Regions from separate parts of the Bacillus sp. WC2507 genome, predicted to be linked through region 1. Evidence: predicted binding sites of a transcription regulator. Region 1 holds the regulator's gene; each other region holds the start of a gene.

Region 1 (6,300 bases):
AGAAGAAATTACAGTTGTGTTAGAAGAAGCTTTAAAAGAAGCAAATATCACATTTGATGATATTGATGCAATTGCTGTAACAGAAGGACCTGGTTTAGTAGGGGCACTTTTAATAGGGGTAAATGCAGCGAAAGCAGTGGCTTTTGCACATGATATTCCTCTAGTGGGTGTTCATCATATTGCTGGTCACATTTATGCGAACCGTTTAGTAAAAGAAGTTCAATTCCCACTACTATCACTTGTTGTATCTGGTGGGCATACAGAGCTTGTTTATATGAAAGAACATGGTTCATTCGAAGTAATTGGTGAAACAAGAGATGATGCAGCTGGAGAGGCATATGATAAAGTAGCTCGTACGTTATCTATGCCATATCCAGGTGGTCCTCATATTGATCGCCTTGCGCATGAAGGAAAGCCGACAATTGATTTGCCTCGTGCATGGCTAGAACCTGATTCGTATGATTTCAGTTTCAGTGGATTGAAATCCGCAGTTATCAACACTGTGCATAACGCAAAACAACGTGGGATAGAAATTGCACCGGAAGATTTAGCAGCAAGTTTCCAAGAGAGTGTAATAGATGTGCTTGTAACGAAAGCATCTCGTGCAGCAGAAGCGTATAGCGTAAAGCAACTGCTTCTTGCGGGTGGAGTAGCTGCGAATAAAGGACTTCGCGCACGTTTGGAAGCAGAATTTGCGCCAAAAGAAAATATTGAGCTAATTATTCCTCCGCTATCTTTATGTACCGATAATGCGGCAATGATTGCAGCGGCAGGTACAATTGCATATGAACAAGGAAAACGTGCTACATTAGCTTTAAATGCAAATCCAGGATTAGATATTGAAGCATAGTTATGCACAAAATTAACCACAGCCTGTGGATAAAACCCATATTATCTGTTGATAATGTGGGTTTTGTTGTGTATATAAAATGTTGATAACTTTTTCGTTGATTGTGGATAATGTGGAAAAGTAATTTTGAGGTTTATTTTATAAAGGTGGATATGTGCATAAACTTGTGGATAAAGTAGATGAAGTCTGACCTTTAAATGTATTCTTTTTTGGGAAATAAAAAACAAGAAGATATCCTTAAAAAACATTTTGAAATATGCTCTAATTATAGATGTCGCTAACATTGTCAAACTTTGTCGGCAAATTGATATTTTGTGTCGAATCGTTGATTTGTTTAAAAAATCGTTTTGACAATATGACGTTGATTCCAACTAGAAGATAAAAAGGATGTCGCATAGTCAAAAATCCCGACTTATGAGACATCCTCTTTATCAATACTTTTATAAATGCAATTCTTCCCATTCTGCCATACAAGCTTCCAGTTGCTCTTGTAGTGTTTGCTTTTTCGTTGTAATTTCACTAGCCTTTTCATAATCTGCATATATTTCTGGTAAGCAAAGTTGATCTTCTAACGTAGCAATTTCTTCTTCAAATTCTATGATGTTTTGTTCTAGTTCCTCAATTTTCCGAGTGCGTTGACGCTCTAATTGTTTACGCTCTTTTTCTTCGAGATAATTTAATTTTTCTTGAGCTACAGTTTTTTGAACAGGTGCCTGATTTTCTTGCTGTTCTTGTTGTTCAAATTCTGCACGTTCGATCATCTCATTCTTCTTTTCAACGTAGTAATCGTAATCCCCTAGATATTCCTGTGCACCTTCTGTTGATAACTCAATAACAGTTGTCGTTACACGATTAATAAAGTAGCGGTCATGTGATACGAATAGAAGAGTTCCTGGGTAATCAATTAAAGCATTCTCCAAAATCTCTTTACTATTTAAATCGAGATGGTTCGTAGGCTCATCGAGAATTAATAAATTCGATTTTTGCATCATAAGTTTTGCAAGAGCTAATCGAGCTTTTTGTCCACCACTAAGAGAAGATACGGGCTTTAATACATCATCTCCTGTGAATAAGAAGTTACCTAGTATCGTGCGAATTTCTTTTTCAGGCTGCAATGGATATTCATCCCATAATTCATTTAAAACTCGCTTAGAAGATGTTAAGTTAGCTTGTTCTTGATCATAATAGCCAACAGAGACATTGGATCCGAAAGAAACATCACCATTTAGTAGAGGTAACTTATTCACAAGTGATTTTAACAATGTGGATTTCCCGATTCCGTTCGGTCCAACTAAAGCAACACTATCCCCGCGAGTTAAGCGCATTGTTACATGTTCAATAATCGGATCCTCATCATAGCCGATGGTTGCATCCTTTACTTGTAAAACATCATTTCCGCTTTGTTTTTCAATATCGAAGTGGAAGGATGCTGACTTAGAATCACCTAATGGTCTTGTTAATAATTCCATTCGGTCTAATTGTTTACGACGGCTTTGCGCACGTTTTGTCGTAGATGCACGAGCTATATTTTTTTGAACGAAGTCCTCAAGCTTAGCAATTTCATCCTGTTGCTTTTCATAACGTTTCATTTCTTGCTCGTATAGCGCTGATTTTAAATCTAAATATTTACTGTAGTTACCAACAAATCGTCTGCTCTCTTTATTCGAAATTTCATATACTTGTGTAACGAGTTTATCTAAGAAATAACGGTCATGGGAAACGATTAGTATTGCGCCAGGATAGCCTTGTAAATATTGTTCAAGCCATGTTAATGTTTCGATATCTAAATGGTTTGTAGGCTCGTCCAAAATAAGTAAGTCCGGTTTCGTTAATAATAATTTACCGAGAGCCAATCGAGTTTTTTGTCCACCGCTTAATGTAGAAATCGTCGTCTGATGCGTTTCAACTGGGAAGCCAAGCCCGCTTAAAATCGAACGAATATCTGCTTCGTACTGATAGCCACCTTGATCTTTATAATCTAATTGTAATTGATCGTAATCAGCTAATAATCTTTCATATATAGCCTCGTTTGAAAAGTTTTCTTCTTTTCCCATCTCTTGCTCTAGCCTTCGAAGTTTTGTCTCCATTTGCTGCAAGTGTGTAAAGACGGTTAACATTTCATCCCAAATTGTTAAAGATGTTTCTAACCCGGTATTTTGAGCTAAATATCCGATGGAGACATCTTTCGGTTTTATAATTTCGCCACCATCATGGGATAGCTCACCAGCTATTATTTTTAATAATGTAGATTTTCCGGCTCCATTTCGTCCGACTAATGCGATACGATCTTTCGTTTGAACTTCCAATTTTATGTTTGCAAGAATCGTTTCTGCACCGTATAATTTCGAAAGCGCGTTTACTTGTAATAAAATCAATGTTTTCACCTCAAATAATTTCTTAACTTTGCCATGTTTATATTTCTCAATCATACTAAAAATAGTGTATAGTTTAAAATAAAGAGAGAATACTTCTTTTCTTTATTATACAGGGAAATTCATGAGTGCTAAACTTCTGTATTTGATTCAAGCATATGAATAAAGATAGGAAGAGAGGAGAGGTTATATGGATCAGCACAAAATTCCACAGGCCACTGCCAAACGATTGCCTCTATACTATCGATTTATCCAAAACTTATCTCTTTCTGGTAAGCAACGTGTTTCATCAGCCGAATTGAGCGAAGCGGTAAAGGTTGATTCCGCAACGATTCGAAGAGATTTTTCATATTTTGGAGCGTTAGGGAAAAAGGGTTATGGATATAACGTAAATTATTTATTATCATTTTTCCGTGAAACACTCGACCAAGATGATATAACACGTGTAGCACTTATTGGAGTAGGTAATTTAGGGACCGCTTTCTTACATTATAATTTCACGAAAAACAATAATACAAAAATTGAAATGGCGTTTGACGTTAGTGAAGAGAAAGTCGGAACAGAAATCGGGGGCATTCCTGTATATCATTTAGATGAATTAGAAGAACGTTTATCAACTGATATACAAGTGGCAATATTAACAGTACCCGCTACAGTAGCACAATCTGTAGCAGATAGATTGGCGGAAACGAACGTGCATGGTATTTTAAATTTCACACCAGCGCGCTTAAATGTGTCAGACAATATAAGAATTCATCATATTGATTTAGCAGTAGAATTACAAACACTTGTTTACTTTTTGAAGAATTATCCACAATAAAACGCAGAGGAAGCGACCTCTGCGTTTTATTATTATTTTTTCTTTGTGAATTTAACTAAGATAAGGCGAAGTGCCAAATTAAAATCAATTGTTGCCATAACTGCAAATAGTATTGTCCACATATTCCAGATTGTATCTGTTACGTTCGTAATGGCGAAGCGTGTAAAGATACATCCAAGAAGGAAGTACAATGCAGCCATGAATAATGGCGAGTTTCTCATACTAAAAATCCTCCGATAAAGCCTTGCATTTTTTCAGCTTCTTTAATCATTTCTTGAATTTGTTCATTACTCACTAAAACTTGAGCAATTGCAACTAATGTATTCATTGCAACATGGGCTGCAATTGGAACGATAATGCGCTTCGTTTTTACATATAAAAAGGCGAATACGAGCCCCATAGCAGTGTATACCAATAAGTGAGTAAAATCAAAATGAATTGCTGCGAATACGAGAGAACTAATGATAGCAGCAATAAAGAAATTAAACTTCTTATACAGTGTACCAAATAAAATTTTTCTAAATACGATTTCTTCCAAAATAGGTCCTATTATAGATATAACGATAAGGAACCAAGGTGTCGTTCTTGCGATATCCATAAGTCTCGCTGTATTTTCAGATCCAGGTTTAATACCTAATACATACATTTCGATCATACCGGCAATACTTTGCGAGAAAAATGCTAAGAAGAATCCGATAAAAATCCAACCAATCGTAGCTGGAACAGTAGAGCGCTTTGTATCTAAATGTCTGTCGCGAATATCAGCTTTAAGTAACCAAAGTACGATACATAATGCAATAAAGAAGCTAATGATTGCCCAGTGTCCAGTTATGAGTTGAAATTTCTCTTCTCTAGTAAATCCCCTGTTATCATAAAGTCCAGTTTTCAGCAGAAGTGGTAATCCAGCAATGGATGATAACTGCATTAAAATGTATGTAACGATAACCCACCAATATTGTTTTTTCAAATGGTTTAACCATCCTTTCTAACTCTAGTGTATGAGATAAGGTAGGATAACATGTAAGTATGCTACCTACGATATAAACCTCACTTAAATTATGTTTTTTTCGTAAATCCTTATTTGAAATGATAATAGAAGACAGGAGAAAGTTGTGTGTATAGCGAAAACAACTTAGGGTGTCCTTTCATATTGTAACATACGAGTAGTGGAAACAACGATTCATATAGTAAAGGTAGAAGAAGAGGGACTCTATATAGAAAAGTGTATAGCTTAATTTGCGAAAAAATTATGATTTTTTTACTTGCAAAAGAAATTGAGATTATTTATTATTATAAGTGTGTTAGCACTCGGGTGAGTTGAGTGCTAATAAATAAAATTTACATAACAAAATGAGGAGGTTATTGTTCATGCTAAAGCCATTAGGTGATCGCGTTGTAATTGAGCTTGTTCAAGCAGAAGAAAAAACAGCAAGTGGTATTGTATTACCAGACACTGCAAAAGAAAAACCACAAGAGGGTAAAGTTATTGCAGTAGGTACTGGTCGAGTGCTTGAAAATGGTGAGCGTGTTGCTTTAGAGGTAGCAGCAGGTGATCTTATCATCTTCTCAAAATATGCAGGTACTGAAGTGAAATACGAAGGTACAGACTACTTGATTTTACGTGAAAGTGACATTTTAGCAGTTATCGGTTAATTATATAAATCTTAAAAAATCCAAGGGGGTCAATTATTATGGCAAAAGATATTAAATTTAGTGAAGAAGCACGTCGTTCGATGCTTCGCGGTGTCGACACTCTTGCAAACGCAGTAAAAGTAACGCTTGGACCAAAAGGTCGTAACGTTGTACTTGAGAAAAAATTTGGTTCACCACTTATTACAAATGATGGTGTAACAATCGCAAAAGAAATCGAATTAGAAGATGCATTCGAAAACATGGGTGCAAAATTAGTAGCAGAAGTTGCTAGCAAAACAAATGATGTAGCTGGTGACGGAACAACAACTGCAACTGTATTAGCACAAGCTATGATTCGTGAAGGTCTTAAAAACGTAACAGCTGGTGCGAACCCAATGGGTCTTCGTAAAGGTATCGAAAAAGCTGTTACTGCTGCAATTGCAGAATTAAAAGAGATTTCTAAACCAATCGAAGGCAAATCTTCTATCGCACAAGTAGCTGCTATTTCTGCAGCTGACGAAGAAGTAGGTCAATTAATCGCTGAAGCAATGGAGCGCGTTGGTAACGACGGCGTTATTACTTTAGAAGAATCTAAAGGATTTACAACAGAATTAGACGTAGTAGAA
Region 2 (6,300 bases), 2.3 Mb from region 1:
AATACTTTCATTCAAATCCTCACGATACTTAGAGACATACGTTTTAGCGTTTGCCACTAGTTCGTCAGCAAAGGATGCCACATCTTCCCCAGTAATGTCTAGCACTTGTCTGCCTTCAGCTGCACCAGCTTCAAACAAATCGATTAATTCATATTGTATGTGCAGCATATCCATTCCATTACCCGCTGAGAAATTCCACATGTAGTTTTGAATTTTTTTAAACACAAACTGATAGTCCTCTGGCAGTGCTCCAACACGTGCCATCATCATTTTATACTCTTTTTTATCACCAATTAATTTTTTGAACATTTCCAACATCTTATTTTCCTCCTTTTTTATAAAGCAGAACAAGAAACTCTCCAAATATGAGCCGGAACATTTTATATTATGAGGCTAGTTTGACTTCAAGACGTTAATTTTTGAAGATACAAAATCCCATTTTTTCCAAAACAATTCAAGCTCCTGACGGCCATCCTCATTTAATGAATAAAACTTACGAGGCGGTCCCATATCTGATGGTTTCTTTTCAATATTCACAAGCTTTTTCTTTTCTAATCTTACGAGGATGGTATAAACCGTTCCTTCTACTACTTCGGTAAACCCAAGATCATTCAGGTGACGGGTAATCTCATAGCCATACGTTTCACGGCGGCTAATGATTTCCAGCACACACCCTTCCAGTGAACCTTTCAGCATTTCAGTTAAATTTTCCATATTATGATCCTCCTTTACCCCCTATTCTGTCTGACTTATATTCAGTATTACAGAGTACTAAGGCGAATTTTTACTGAATAGCTTTTGAGTAAAACTATACTATTCAGTATTACTTATTACAACTACATTGTATGACTAAGTAGTGGTAGATATCAACTCATTTTCAAATTTTTTCTAAAATCCGCTATTACCTATTGTTTACTGAAAATATTTTGAGAAACAACACTACTCAGTATCACCTACTACAACTACATTGTATGACTGAGTAGTCGTAAATGTCAACTCATTTTCAAAATTTTTCTAAAATCCCCTATTACCTATTATTTACTGAAAATATTCTGAGAAACAACACTACTCAGTATCACCTACTACAACTACATTGTATGACTGAGTAGTCGTAAATGTCAACTCGATTTTTATATTTTTCTAAAATCAACTATTACCTATTAGATACAGCCAATTTTCTTTTGGAAGAAATTTCGCCACATACCTATCCCGCTAAGAAAAAAATACCCCAAAACAAATATTCTACATTTTTGTTTTGGGGCGCTATAGGCTAGCTCTTCTTATTAATAAAGACAGAATTATTCTTTTGTTACGATAACATCATATCCATATCTTCCGCTGCAGTTGTAATGAGTTTTAAACCGAATGTTTCTTGTAATACATCAAGCACGCCAGGTGAAATAAATTCAGGCGCCTTTGGACCGATACGAATATCTTGAATTCCAAGACTAAATAGCCCAAGTAAAATAGCAACCGCTTTTTGTTCAAACCATGATAAGACAATACTTACTGGCAATTCATTCACTTCACATTGGAAAGCATCTGCTAAAGCGGCCGCTATTTTCACTGTAGAAATGGAATTATTGCATTGTCCTAAATCAATGTAACGCGGAATCTCCGTACCAGGTACAACACCATAACTCACATCATTAAAACGGAATTTCCCGCAAGAAGTTGTTAAAATAACCGTTTCTGGCGGAAGCGACGTTGCTAATTCACGATAATATTCTCCGCCTTTTCCCGGAGCATCACAACCTGCGATGACAAAGAAACGCTTAATCTTTCCTTCTTTTACTGCATTAATAATTTCCGGAGCTAATGATAATACTGTATTATGATGAAACCCTGTTACTAACTGCTCATCCGACTCCATATGTACTTCTGGAAGTTCAAGCGCTTTTTGAATCAATGGTGCAAAATCATCATTTTCAATTTTTTGTACACCCTCTAAACCGGCAATATCATATGAAAAGAATCGATCAGAGTATGACCCTTTAATTGGCATAACACAGTTCGTTGTCGCTAATATAGCACCTGTAAATTTTTCGAAAAGACGTCGTTGATCATACCATGCCTTACCGATGTTTCCTTTTAAATGTTTATATTTTTTCAGCTGCGGATAACCGTGTGCTGGTAACATTTCAGAATGCGTATAAATATTAATTTCTTTTCCTTCTGTTTGCTTTAATAACTCTTCTAACGCAAATAAATTATGACCAGTAACTACAATTGCTTTACCTTCTACATGGTTTTGTGTAATTTGAACGGGCTCTGGAACACCAAAGTGATTCGTATGCGCCTCATCTAACAACTCCATTACTCGTAAAGCCGATTTCCCTACTTTCATAGCCATATCAATATGTTCTTGTTCATTAAAGTTGGAATTTGTTAATGTCATATACAGTGCTTCTTGCGTCGTAGCATCTACAAATGCATCCGTATACCCTAGCTGAGCAGCATGCGTACGATAAGCTGCAATTCCTTTTAGCCCAAACACAATCGTATCTTGTAAACTTGCTATTGTTTCATTTTTACCGCAAACACCTATTACTTTACATCCGCCTGTTGGCGTTTGTTCACATTGATAACAAAACATGATCATCCCACCCTCTCCCAATCATTCCTTACAAATCAAGCATAATACCCATTAGGAAAAAAGGATGTGATATCAATCACAATAATATATAAAAATTTGTGACAGTTCATATTGTTGACATAATATTTTTATTGACTCTAAAAACATTACTGAAAAATGCACATCTTTGTTGGTACTTTCAAATAGCTAGTTAATAGATTTAGAGAACTATTAACTAGCTATTTTTGATTAAAGATTCTATGAGAAAGTTCTTTATTTACAATACATTTACATTATCTTAACATTGTTTACATTATTTATATGATATATTTATATAGAAAATACTTAAGAAATTTCATTTACATTGTTATCTTTATAATCTCTGATCTGATTGATAAGAGATTATGTTATATTTTCATACCAGGGGTGAATGAGGATGACTGAAACTTTAAAGACACTTATAATGCTTGATGTTACTTACGTTGTTATAGCAATTATGACGGTACTGGTATTTGTATACTTGGAATTAAAATCTCAGTAACGTATGCAGGCGTAATAGACAGGTTCAGCATTTAAATATAGTTAGAAGAAAGCGAGGAGAAAATTGTTTCTCCTCGCTTTTATATTCCAAAAGTTTCTTATTTCAACAAATCCACTGTATGTAAAAGTAATCCTCTGTCTCCTACTTCTCCATGACCAGGTACTACCGAATTTATATTTCTATATCGCTGCAGCACATTCTCAATCGATGTAGACCATTCATTTACATAGGCATCAGCGACGTTTCCTAAATCTTTAGCTTCCGCAGATTTCACTATACAGCCTCCAGCTAAAATTTTATATTGTGGTAACCATACGACAATATTATCTTCTGTATGTCCTTTCCCTGGATAGAACGTTTCTACTTTCATATTTCCAAACTTCAAATTCGTAATAGTTTGTAAATCTCCAAGTGGTTCTTCATATCCATTTTTCTTTGCTAGTTCCGCAGTCAATGCTGTACTATGCGCTTTAATGCCTCTTTCTTTCAACGTTTTTATTCCGCCAATTCGATCAGCGTGCGCATGTGTAATAATAACATCCGTTACGCGCTTCTTAAATTTCTTTTCTACCATCTCTATTAATTCCTTCGTTAACTTATCATCCCAAGAAGAATCGACAAGTACTAACCCTTTAGAAGTAGTAAGAACTAGACCGTTCGAAGGAACTGCTTCCCCGTTAAAATAACCTAACTCCGTATGAACCCATACATTTTTGTTTAACTGAGAAATTGAAATGGTTCCTGTCTCATTTTTTATTACGTTTTGCTCTAGCTTTTGTTCCGCTTTCACAGAAGAAATTGCACTAACAAATTGAGTTGTTCCTAGTAAACTAACACATACCCCTAATTTTAATAATGTATTTTTCATTTTCTCCACCCTTTCTTTCAAACGAAATAGTTATTACCTATAATAGACAATTCATTTCAAATGTTTGTTCCATCTTTTCTTCCATATTTTTCATACCATTAATAAAAAGCGCACAAAATTTTGTACGCTTTAATTTTGTTAAACGTTAATATTCATACTATAATTTATTTACAGTCCTTTAACGGAGGTGTTTTCAATGGCTCTCTTCGCTTCTCCATCATTATTCATACTAGCAATCATTTCATTTGCACTAGCCTATTTCATCGGAGTTAAACAATACACTTGGCTCTTATCAGGATTCAATGAACGCCGTGTACCAAATAAAGTAAAGTTATCAAAAATAGTTGGTCTTTATAATTTAATTGCTGGTGTTATTGCTACAATTGGTAGCGTCTTCCTTACTCCTAATGTAAAAATCGTATTTCCTATCATTATAATTGGCCACGTTATAATCGCTGCTTATGTAAATACACGCATGGTACAGTGAAAAAAGATCACCCAATCGGATGATCTTTTTTATAATTTATCGACATATTGCTTCGCCTCTAGTAAGGAAAAACCAAAAGCTTCTCTTACTCTCTTAACTGCTGTAACTGTTTTACCTTCTTCCGTAAGCTGACGCAACTCTTTATTAATTTCAGGTTCTCTATCTACAATTCCCATTTCTTTCGAAATTAGCTGTAATCTATCTTCCATCCTCTTTAAACGGGCATCATTTTTCTTTTCGATTCTATTTAATTTTTCAGCAATATAAATAAATCCAAAGACTGCTATCGGTATGATCACCCAAAATTCCATGACTATTCCTCCTCATTAGCTTTCATTGGTTTTATTTCACTAACTTATGTAAATTTTACCACAGGACACATTTAATGTATAATAGTAATATACAACACTGTTGATAAAACCTTTTATTTTAGGGGGGCACTTCATGAAAAGATTTTTAAATACGCTACTACAATTTGTAGTTCTTTCAATGGCACTACATTTATTATTTGATATCGTTGGCTGGCTTGTTTTCAATGCGCCAATTCAAAACAAAGAAATCATTATCTCTTTACTAACAACCTCATGGCTTATGTACATGTACCGAGATAAATTTTTTAAAGCATTCACTTCGAATTAACTAAAAGAACTTCATCGATAAAAGATGAAGTTTTTTCTTTTTCTCTCATTCTCTCTATTAACTACTGTATAATAGAACTAATATTCTGTCTTTCATAAGAAAGGAGTCACTATGAACTTAAAAAGTAACACTATATACGAGAAAATGAACCAATATTCCGTTGCAGGTTTAAGCCTTGCCGTTATACGTGATGGTAAACTAGATGAAGCAACTGCCTGCGGAACACTTGAATCTGGAACTAATAGAACTGTTACTACAGATTCCATATTCAATTCTTGTTCTATTAGCAAATTCATCACCGCAATTCTTGTACTAACATTATCAGATCAAGAAATCGTACATTTAGATGAAGACGTAAATGATAGACTCACATCTTGGAACATCCCTACCAATCTATTTACTTCACAAAAAAAGGTCACATTGCGAAACTTGTTATGTCACCAATCTGGAATCATTGATCCTCCTAATAGCTTTGAACATTATCTACTTGCACAAGGGCAACCAAACATGTCTGAACTCCTTGCCGGTAAAACATCATATTGTCCAGTACCGATAGAAATAGCTTATAAACCAGAAAGCGAATTTCACTACTCTGATGCAAACTTTTGTATTATTGAACTACTACTTGAAGATATAACTGGAAAACCATTCACCCTTTTACTTGAAGAATATATCTTTCAGCCACTCCAACTAAAGAATAGTACGGTATTCTCTCCTGAAGATATAAATAAAATGGAGCTCTTTGCTTGCGGGCATAATAAAGATGGCACCATTACAAATGAGAAGTATCCATTTTATCCATTCGCAGCTGCTTCAGGCATTTGGACAACACCCACTGACTTATCAACTTTAGTAATTGAAATCATTCATTCCTTACAAGGAAAGGGCAAACTAAAACTTTCTCAAATAACAGTACAAGATATGATTTCTCCTCAAGGTTGCTCAAAATGGACTGGACTAGGTGTTTTTCTAGATGATTCTAACGAAGACTTACAAATGTATTCACTTGGCTGGGGCGTGGGGTTTCAGTGTATGATGGTATGCTATCCATACCGAGGTAATGGTGCTGTTATTATGACGAATGCTGACTTAGGTGTTCATCAAATGGAAGGGATTATTGGTGACATTTTAAAAACATTATCCTTATAATGAAAATAAAGAAGCTGTTCCTCCCAGCTTCTTTCTCTATA
Region 3 (6,300 bases), 4.3 Mb from region 1:
AGAAGAGAATATGCGTATAGCGGAAAGGGCGAATATTGGAATCGCATTTAGTGATTATACTTTAGCTGAATCTGGTACGATTGTTGTACAAAGTCATAAAGGCCAAGGTCGTTCTTTACACTTTTTACCGACTGTATACTTTGCTATTATTCCACGTGAAACACTTGTGCCTCGTATTACACAAGCAGTTCAGGATATGAACACACGTGTAGAAAATGGCGAGACAGTGGCATCTTGTATTAACTTTATTACAGGACCTAGTAACTCGGCAGATATTGAAATGAATCTTGTTGTCGGAGTACATGGACCATTAAAAGCAGTATATTTCATCGTATAAAAGAGGGGAAAGCAGGCCAGAAAATGGCCTGCTTTTTTAATAGAATAGAGATAATATAAAGTAGAAGTTCTCTCCTTTTTTTGCTATGTTCTTCTGGAAAGGAGAGGAAGGGATGTTCACTTATTTATATGCATTGTTAGTGGGGATGGTGTTTGGTTCTTTTTTTATGTTAATTGCGATGAGAGTTCCACTAGGTGAGTCTATCATTACCCCGCGTTCACATTGTTATTATTGTAAGTATGTGCTGAAGCCAAAAGAATTGATTCCAATCATTTCATTTTGTATACAAAGAGGACGTTGTACGAATTGTAAGAGGGAAATTTCAATTTTGTACGTAGTATTTGAACTTGTAACCGGAATGATATTTCTTCTTACTGTATATATGATTGGGGTGGAACGAGAGCTTATCATCATTTTATCGCTTTTTTCGTTACTTCTTATTATTTCAATTACAGATTACATATATATGTTAATCCCTAATCGTATTTTAGCTTGGTTCGCCTGTTTACTCATTTTAGAATGTGTTTTTGTACCGTTAGTCACTTGGACAGATAGTATAGTTGGTAGTGGGGTTATATTCATTTTGTTATATTGCATGCAAAAAATATATCCAGAAGGGCTTGGTGGAGGAGATGTAAAATTACTTTCGTTACTTGGATTTATAGTGGGACTGAAAGGGATTTTTATGATTTTATTTTTAGCATCTTGTTTTAGTCTCTGTTTCTTTGGGGCTGGTATAGTATTAAAACGTATGAAAATGAGGACCCCAATTCCGTTTGGCCCTTTTATTAGCCTTGGGGCAATATGTTACATGTTGGTCACGTATACAAAATAGAGAGGGGATAGAGAGTGAACGTATATATGGATGATCAAAGAAGTTGTCCGTACGGGTATGTGCCCGCAACTACAGTAGAATGTGCCTTGCAAATGGTTCGGGATTATGATGTGAATATTCTTTCCCTTGATTTCAATATGGGGTGGGGAGAAAAAAGTGGATTAGATTTTGTAGAGGTTTTTTGTAAAGAGGGGTTATACGTAAATGAAATTCACCTTCATACGAATGATGTCATCGGTATGTACAAGATGAAACAGAGAATTAATAAGGGAAAGGAAGAAGGAGAGATTAATCCTAATCTTGTTGTTAAATATGTGGGGAGCTAAAAACTCCAAAGTAAAACTTTGGAGTTTTTAATGTTTCATATGTGCTTGTAAAGGAATAATCTCTTCTTGTTGAGCTGCTGCGATTTCAGTTTCTTCCTGTTGAACTTCAGGTGTTTTCTTTGTTAAGTAGTGGTATACCATACCGACAAATACAGACCCGCCAATAATGTTACCAATTGTAACTGGAATTAAATTATGAATAGCACCTGCAAAAGAAATTGTCTCCGGATGCGGTGAAACTAAAGATAAAGCAAATAGTGATAAGTTTGCGATGCTATGCTCGTAACCAGATAAGAAGAATGTGAAAACGAGTAGCATCATCATCATAATTTTTGCTGTATCACCTTTAACTTGAGAAGGTAAGAAACAAGCAAGACATACAAGCCAGTTACATAAAATTGCTTTAAAGAATAATTGTATTGTAGGTGTATTCATTTTTCCTTCCACTACTTTATTCATGAAATGACCGTGATCAATTGCTCCGAAAATGCCAGTTGCGTAAAATAGTAAGGCAAAGAATAAAGCGCCAGCTAAGTTACCTGCATAACAAGCAACCCAGTTACGAAGTGTATCAGAAATCGTTGTTTCTTTCCGTAAAGTTGCCACTGTGAAATACATTGTATTTCCAGTAAACAATTCAGCACCGCCATATATAATAAGTACGAGGGCAATTCCGAAAAACATAGAAGCAGCTAAATAAGTTGCTGGTGAATCTGCAATGTGAAAAAAGTTACCTAATTTAAAACATAGTACAATAATAAAGCCGATATAAATACCCGCAAGTGCGGCACGAATGAAATATTGCATCGGGTTTGTATCTAGCATTTGTTTTTTGCTCTTAGCCAGTTTGACAACATAATCTAATCCTTGTTCTAGCATGAGTAATACGCTCCTTTAGTACATCATCTATAAATACTCCTTATATGAATAAAGTACATGGATTCGGTCATAGTTTCAATGAGTTTGTGCAATGTTTCACAAAAAGGACATACATATATAAGGAAAACGCTTACAAAAAATAGTATAATGGAATTTTTTCTGGACATAGAGAGGGGACAAGGAAAAGAGAAAAAGCGCTGTAATTACAGCGCTTTTTCGTCTAAATTCTTTTCTACTTTTACTTCTACTTCTTTCGAGAAGAACCAACCACCAACTGCGATTCCGACTAATACAATCCAGAATGTAAGCTTCCACGGAGTGGATTCTGGGAATGAATGTGGAATTACATTTAATGCAGGGTGTGCTAATGTATAAACTGCTAGCTTCACACCAACCCAACCTACAATTAAGAATGCTGCAGTTTCAAGTCCTGGTTTACGTTTTAAGATTTGTACGAAAGCAGTTGCTGCAAATCGCATAATGATTAATCCGATAAGTCCACCTACAAAGATAACAACGAATTGCCCAGTATCAAGACTACCAATTGTACCTAATCCTGTTTTTGGTAAAGTCATTGCTAATGCAACAGCAGCTAAAATTGAATCAACTGCGAAGGCGATATCAGCAACCTCAACTTTAAATACAGTCCACCAAAAATTCTCTTGTTTTTTCTTTGCTTCTTTTTCTTCTGTTTCTTCATCTGTATTCTTTTTAACATACGTTTTAAATAAGTGATTACCAGCGATAAACATAAGGTAAATGGCACCAATTGCTTGCACTTGCCATACATCGACTAAGAACGAGATCATAAATAACGATCCGAATCGGAAAACAAATGCCCCCGCTAATCCATAAAATAGTGCTTTCTTTCGTTTTTCTTCTGGTAAATGTTTTACCATAATTGCAAGAACAAGCGCGTTATCAGCCGCTAAAATCCCCTCAAGTGCAATTAGGATGAGTAATACCCAACCATACTCCAATAATAATGATACATCCATGTACATTCTCCTCTCATTTCTATAAGTACTAAATAAGTGAAGAATTTCCCCACTATTTAGTTTCCCCATACTCCTGCCTATTAACTTTGGAAGAATTTGGTAATGAATACAAAAAAGACCTCTGCCGTTAATAGGCAAAGGTCTTGCTAGACATATGTAATGAAAATGCCAACAAAGCCGGAAGAACTAAGTTCTACGTAATGACGACTTTGTTTCCAAGAAAGATTCTTGGACGCTACTCCCCTTTGGAGATATGCTATTGTACTCTCATTATATGGATAATTTATACGGTTGTCAACCTGTTAAAATATCTTCATTCGGATATTTTATTTTTTGTTTCTTTTTACGTGCAAAAGAAAAAGCCAATGTTAAAGGTCCCATCTTCCCAAAAAACATCATAAAGATGATAATAGCTTTTCCAATCATAGTTAAGTGTGGTGTGAAATTCATACTGAGACCGACAGTTCCAAATGCTGAAAATACTTCGAAAGCACTCATCAATAGAGGAACTCGCTCAGTAATACTTAAAATTAAAATAGCAAAAAAGATAAATGAAATGGAAATAATCGTGATGGTCAATGATTTGACGATGAGAGTATCTTTAATAGATTTTTTAAACACGACAATATCATCTCGTTCTTGTAAAAATTTAAATACCCCAAAAAACATGATTAAAAATGTTGTTAACTTAATTCCGCCACCAGTTGAAGCACTGCCAGCCCCAATAAACATTAGGAGCATCATTAATAAAAGGGAAGGCTTTGATAATGCAGAAATATCAACTGTATTAAACCCGGCAGTACGCGTTGAAATCGCCTGGAAATAAGCGGCCATTCCTTCTTCAAATGGGGTAAATCCTCTCATAGAAAGGGAATTGTGGAACTCGAATATAAAAATAAAAACAGTCGCAATAATATTGACGATTAGAGTAGAAGAGAGCATAAGTTTTGAGTGTAATGTAAGGTTTTTAAAATTTTTCTTTCTTTTTATATCTACGATTACTGTAAAACCAATCCCACCTAAAATAATGAGGGAGGAAATAACGAGATTGACAAGAATGCTATGAGAATGGGACATTAAATTATCGCTCCATACAGAAAAACCAGCATTGTTAAATGCAGAGATCGAATGAAAAAAGCTATAATAGACCCCTTTAGCAATACCGTATTTCGGTACCCATTCAAAAGAAAGAATCAAAGTAGCGATACATTCGACTGTAAAAGAGAATAAAAATAATGCTTTGGCAAGACGAATGACGCCACCAATATTCGTTTGATTTAACGCTTGTTGCAGTAAAATTCGGTTTTGAAGGCCAATTTTTCTGCCGAGCATAATTGCAATTAAAACGGCAAAGCTCATAATGCCAAGTCCGCCAACTTGTATAAGCGCTAAAATGACACATTGGCCAAATAAGGTAAATACTTTCCCAGTGTCCACAACACCAAGCCCTGTAACCGTACAAGCAGAAATGGTTGTAAATAAAGCATCGAGCCATGAAATAGACGTTGTTGTAGCAATTGGTAGCTTTAATAAGCATGTGCCGATAACTGATAACATAATAAAAGACAAAGTAAGAACACGGGGAGGACTCATACGAATGTTAATCCGTTTCATGTTACATATCGTTCCTTTCAGTTTGCTCTTACTAGTATGTGAAAAAGCACGATTATGTATGTTAAAAATAGAAAGAGGCAGAGAATATCTGCCTCTAAGCCATATGTTATAGGTTTATCCACGTAATTGTTGTTGAGCTAAAGCAACAAGGCGTTTCGTTACTTCGCCGCCAACTGAACCGTTAGAACGAGATGCTGTATTAGAACCTAAGCTTACGCCGAATTCTTGTGCAATTTCATATTTAAATTGTTCAAGTGCTTGTTCTGCACCTGGAACTAGTAATTTGTTTGTTTTTACCATGTTGATACACATCCTTATGAGTAGTCCAGTTCAGCTAAGTACCTATCTAAACTGGTAACGTTATTTTATGTGGAAACGGCGTACTCATACGCGGAAGTAATCGGTGTGATTAGAAGTTATTGGATAGAAAAAAGAGTAGCAAATTTGCTACTCTTTTTTCAGTATTGTCGCTGTACCTTCAACGACAATATCACCTGATTGATTATATATGTTTGTTTGCAACGTAATGATTTTTTTATCGTCACGTTTTTTTATGACTTCTGCCACAACGCGAAGTGTATCGCCAATCTTGACAGGAGCACGGAATGAAACGTTTTGAGATAAATAAATCGTATTTTTTCCTGGGAGCTTCGTTCCAAGGATAGTAGAAATAAAACTTGAAACGAGCATACCATGAGCAATACGTTCTTTAAACATTGTCGTTTTTGCAAAAGAGTCTAAAATATGAATAGGATTCACATCTCCAGTCAATTTTGCAAAATTGATAACGTCCTCATCCGTAATCGTTTTTGTAAGGGATGCTTGATCACCGACTTGAATCTCATCATAACGAAGCTCCGGAACAGTTTGTGCTTCTTGAAATGGATTCATTTGGGCCTCCTTCTTTTCCATATCGAAAAATGCCAGCCATCTTGATGTAGTAGGAGGAAGAAAGAGTTTTGTTTGTGCTGCAGTTAGCTCCCACATTTTTCTTACTTGATGGAAGTAAATAAATTTTTTGAGTTTTCCTCGAACTGCTTTGCGAGTTCTAGTTGTTTGGACTTGAACTCTCCCAAAAAAACTTCAAATTGTTTTTGAACCTCTTCACGTTGTAATTGTTGCTGTTCAATAAATTGTTTTGTTGTTTCTTCAAATTGACCACTAGTTTGAGTAAGAATAGACAAAGATGTTTTCGTAGGAGAAACAGTAAGTTGGTGCATTTGAGTAGAAAGTTCATTCCATTTCCCTTGCCACTCGTTAATTTGATCATTTAAGGAGTTTCCAGTTAATTGCTTCACATAATCTGTATAT

Evidence for each region. The regulator Rex, encoded in region 1, represses fermentation and respiration genes when NADH is low (regulators of the CRP and FNR family bind a similar motif). The targets are predictions, from matches to a motif close to TTGTGAAATATTTCACAA.
Region 2: a site for Rex is predicted at 2,661-2,678, ahead of hcp (hydroxylamine reductase). Genes of this name have one in related genera too.
Region 3: a site for Rex is predicted at 2,462-2,479, ahead of ACUN28_RS22845 (formate/nitrite transporter family protein). Genes of this name have one in related genera too.

The regions. Positions count from the first base shown of each region.
Region 1 is NZ_JBQXPN010000001.1:15,963-22,262, reverse strand. Features, by position in the region: gene tsaD (tRNA (adenosine(37)-N6)-threonylcarbamoyltransferase complex transferase subunit TsaD) at 1-850, shown strand, start outside; gene ACUN28_RS00105 (ABC-F family ATP-binding cassette domain-containing protein) at 1,291-3,225, opposite strand; gene ACUN28_RS00100 (redox-sensing transcriptional repressor Rex) at 3,413-4,042, shown strand; gene ACUN28_RS00095 (YdiK family protein) at 4,075-4,263, opposite strand; gene ACUN28_RS00090 (CPBP family intramembrane glutamic endopeptidase) at 4,260-5,009, opposite strand; gene groES (co-chaperone GroES) at 5,411-5,695, shown strand; gene groL (chaperonin GroEL) at 5,734-6,300, shown strand, end outside.
Region 2 is NZ_JBQXPN010000001.1:2,319,412-2,325,711, reverse strand. Features, by position in the region: gene ACUN28_RS12285 (DUF1048 domain-containing protein) at 1-318, opposite strand, end outside; gene ACUN28_RS12280 (PadR family transcriptional regulator) at 394-714, opposite strand; gene hcp (hydroxylamine reductase) at 1,310-2,596, opposite strand; gene bla2 (BcII family subclass B1 metallo-beta-lactamase) at 3,214-3,984, opposite strand; gene ACUN28_RS12265 (DUF3784 domain-containing protein) at 4,181-4,471, shown strand; gene ACUN28_RS12260 (hypothetical protein) at 4,501-4,782, opposite strand; gene ACUN28_RS12255 (hypothetical protein) at 4,916-5,110, shown strand; gene ACUN28_RS12250 (serine hydrolase domain-containing protein) at 5,222-6,259, shown strand; gene ACUN28_RS12245 (hypothetical protein) at 6,296-6,300, opposite strand, start outside.
Region 3 is NZ_JBQXPN010000001.1:4,324,591-4,330,890, reverse strand. Features, by position in the region: gene ACUN28_RS22860 (LutC/YkgG family protein) at 1-337, shown strand, start outside; gene ACUN28_RS22855 (prepilin peptidase) at 450-1,172, shown strand; gene ACUN28_RS22850 (cyclic-phosphate processing receiver domain-containing protein) at 1,187-1,498, shown strand; gene ACUN28_RS22845 (formate/nitrite transporter family protein) at 1,526-2,377, opposite strand; gene ACUN28_RS22840 (TerC family protein) at 2,581-3,375, opposite strand; yybP-ykoY riboswitch at 3,466-3,631, opposite strand; gene ACUN28_RS22835 (TrkH family potassium uptake protein) at 3,670-4,989, opposite strand; gene ACUN28_RS22830 (alpha/beta-type small acid-soluble spore protein) at 5,104-5,289, opposite strand; gene ACUN28_RS22825 (MaoC family dehydratase) at 5,437-5,880, opposite strand; gene phaP (polyhydroxyalkanoic acid inclusion protein PhaP) at 5,982-6,300, opposite strand, start outside.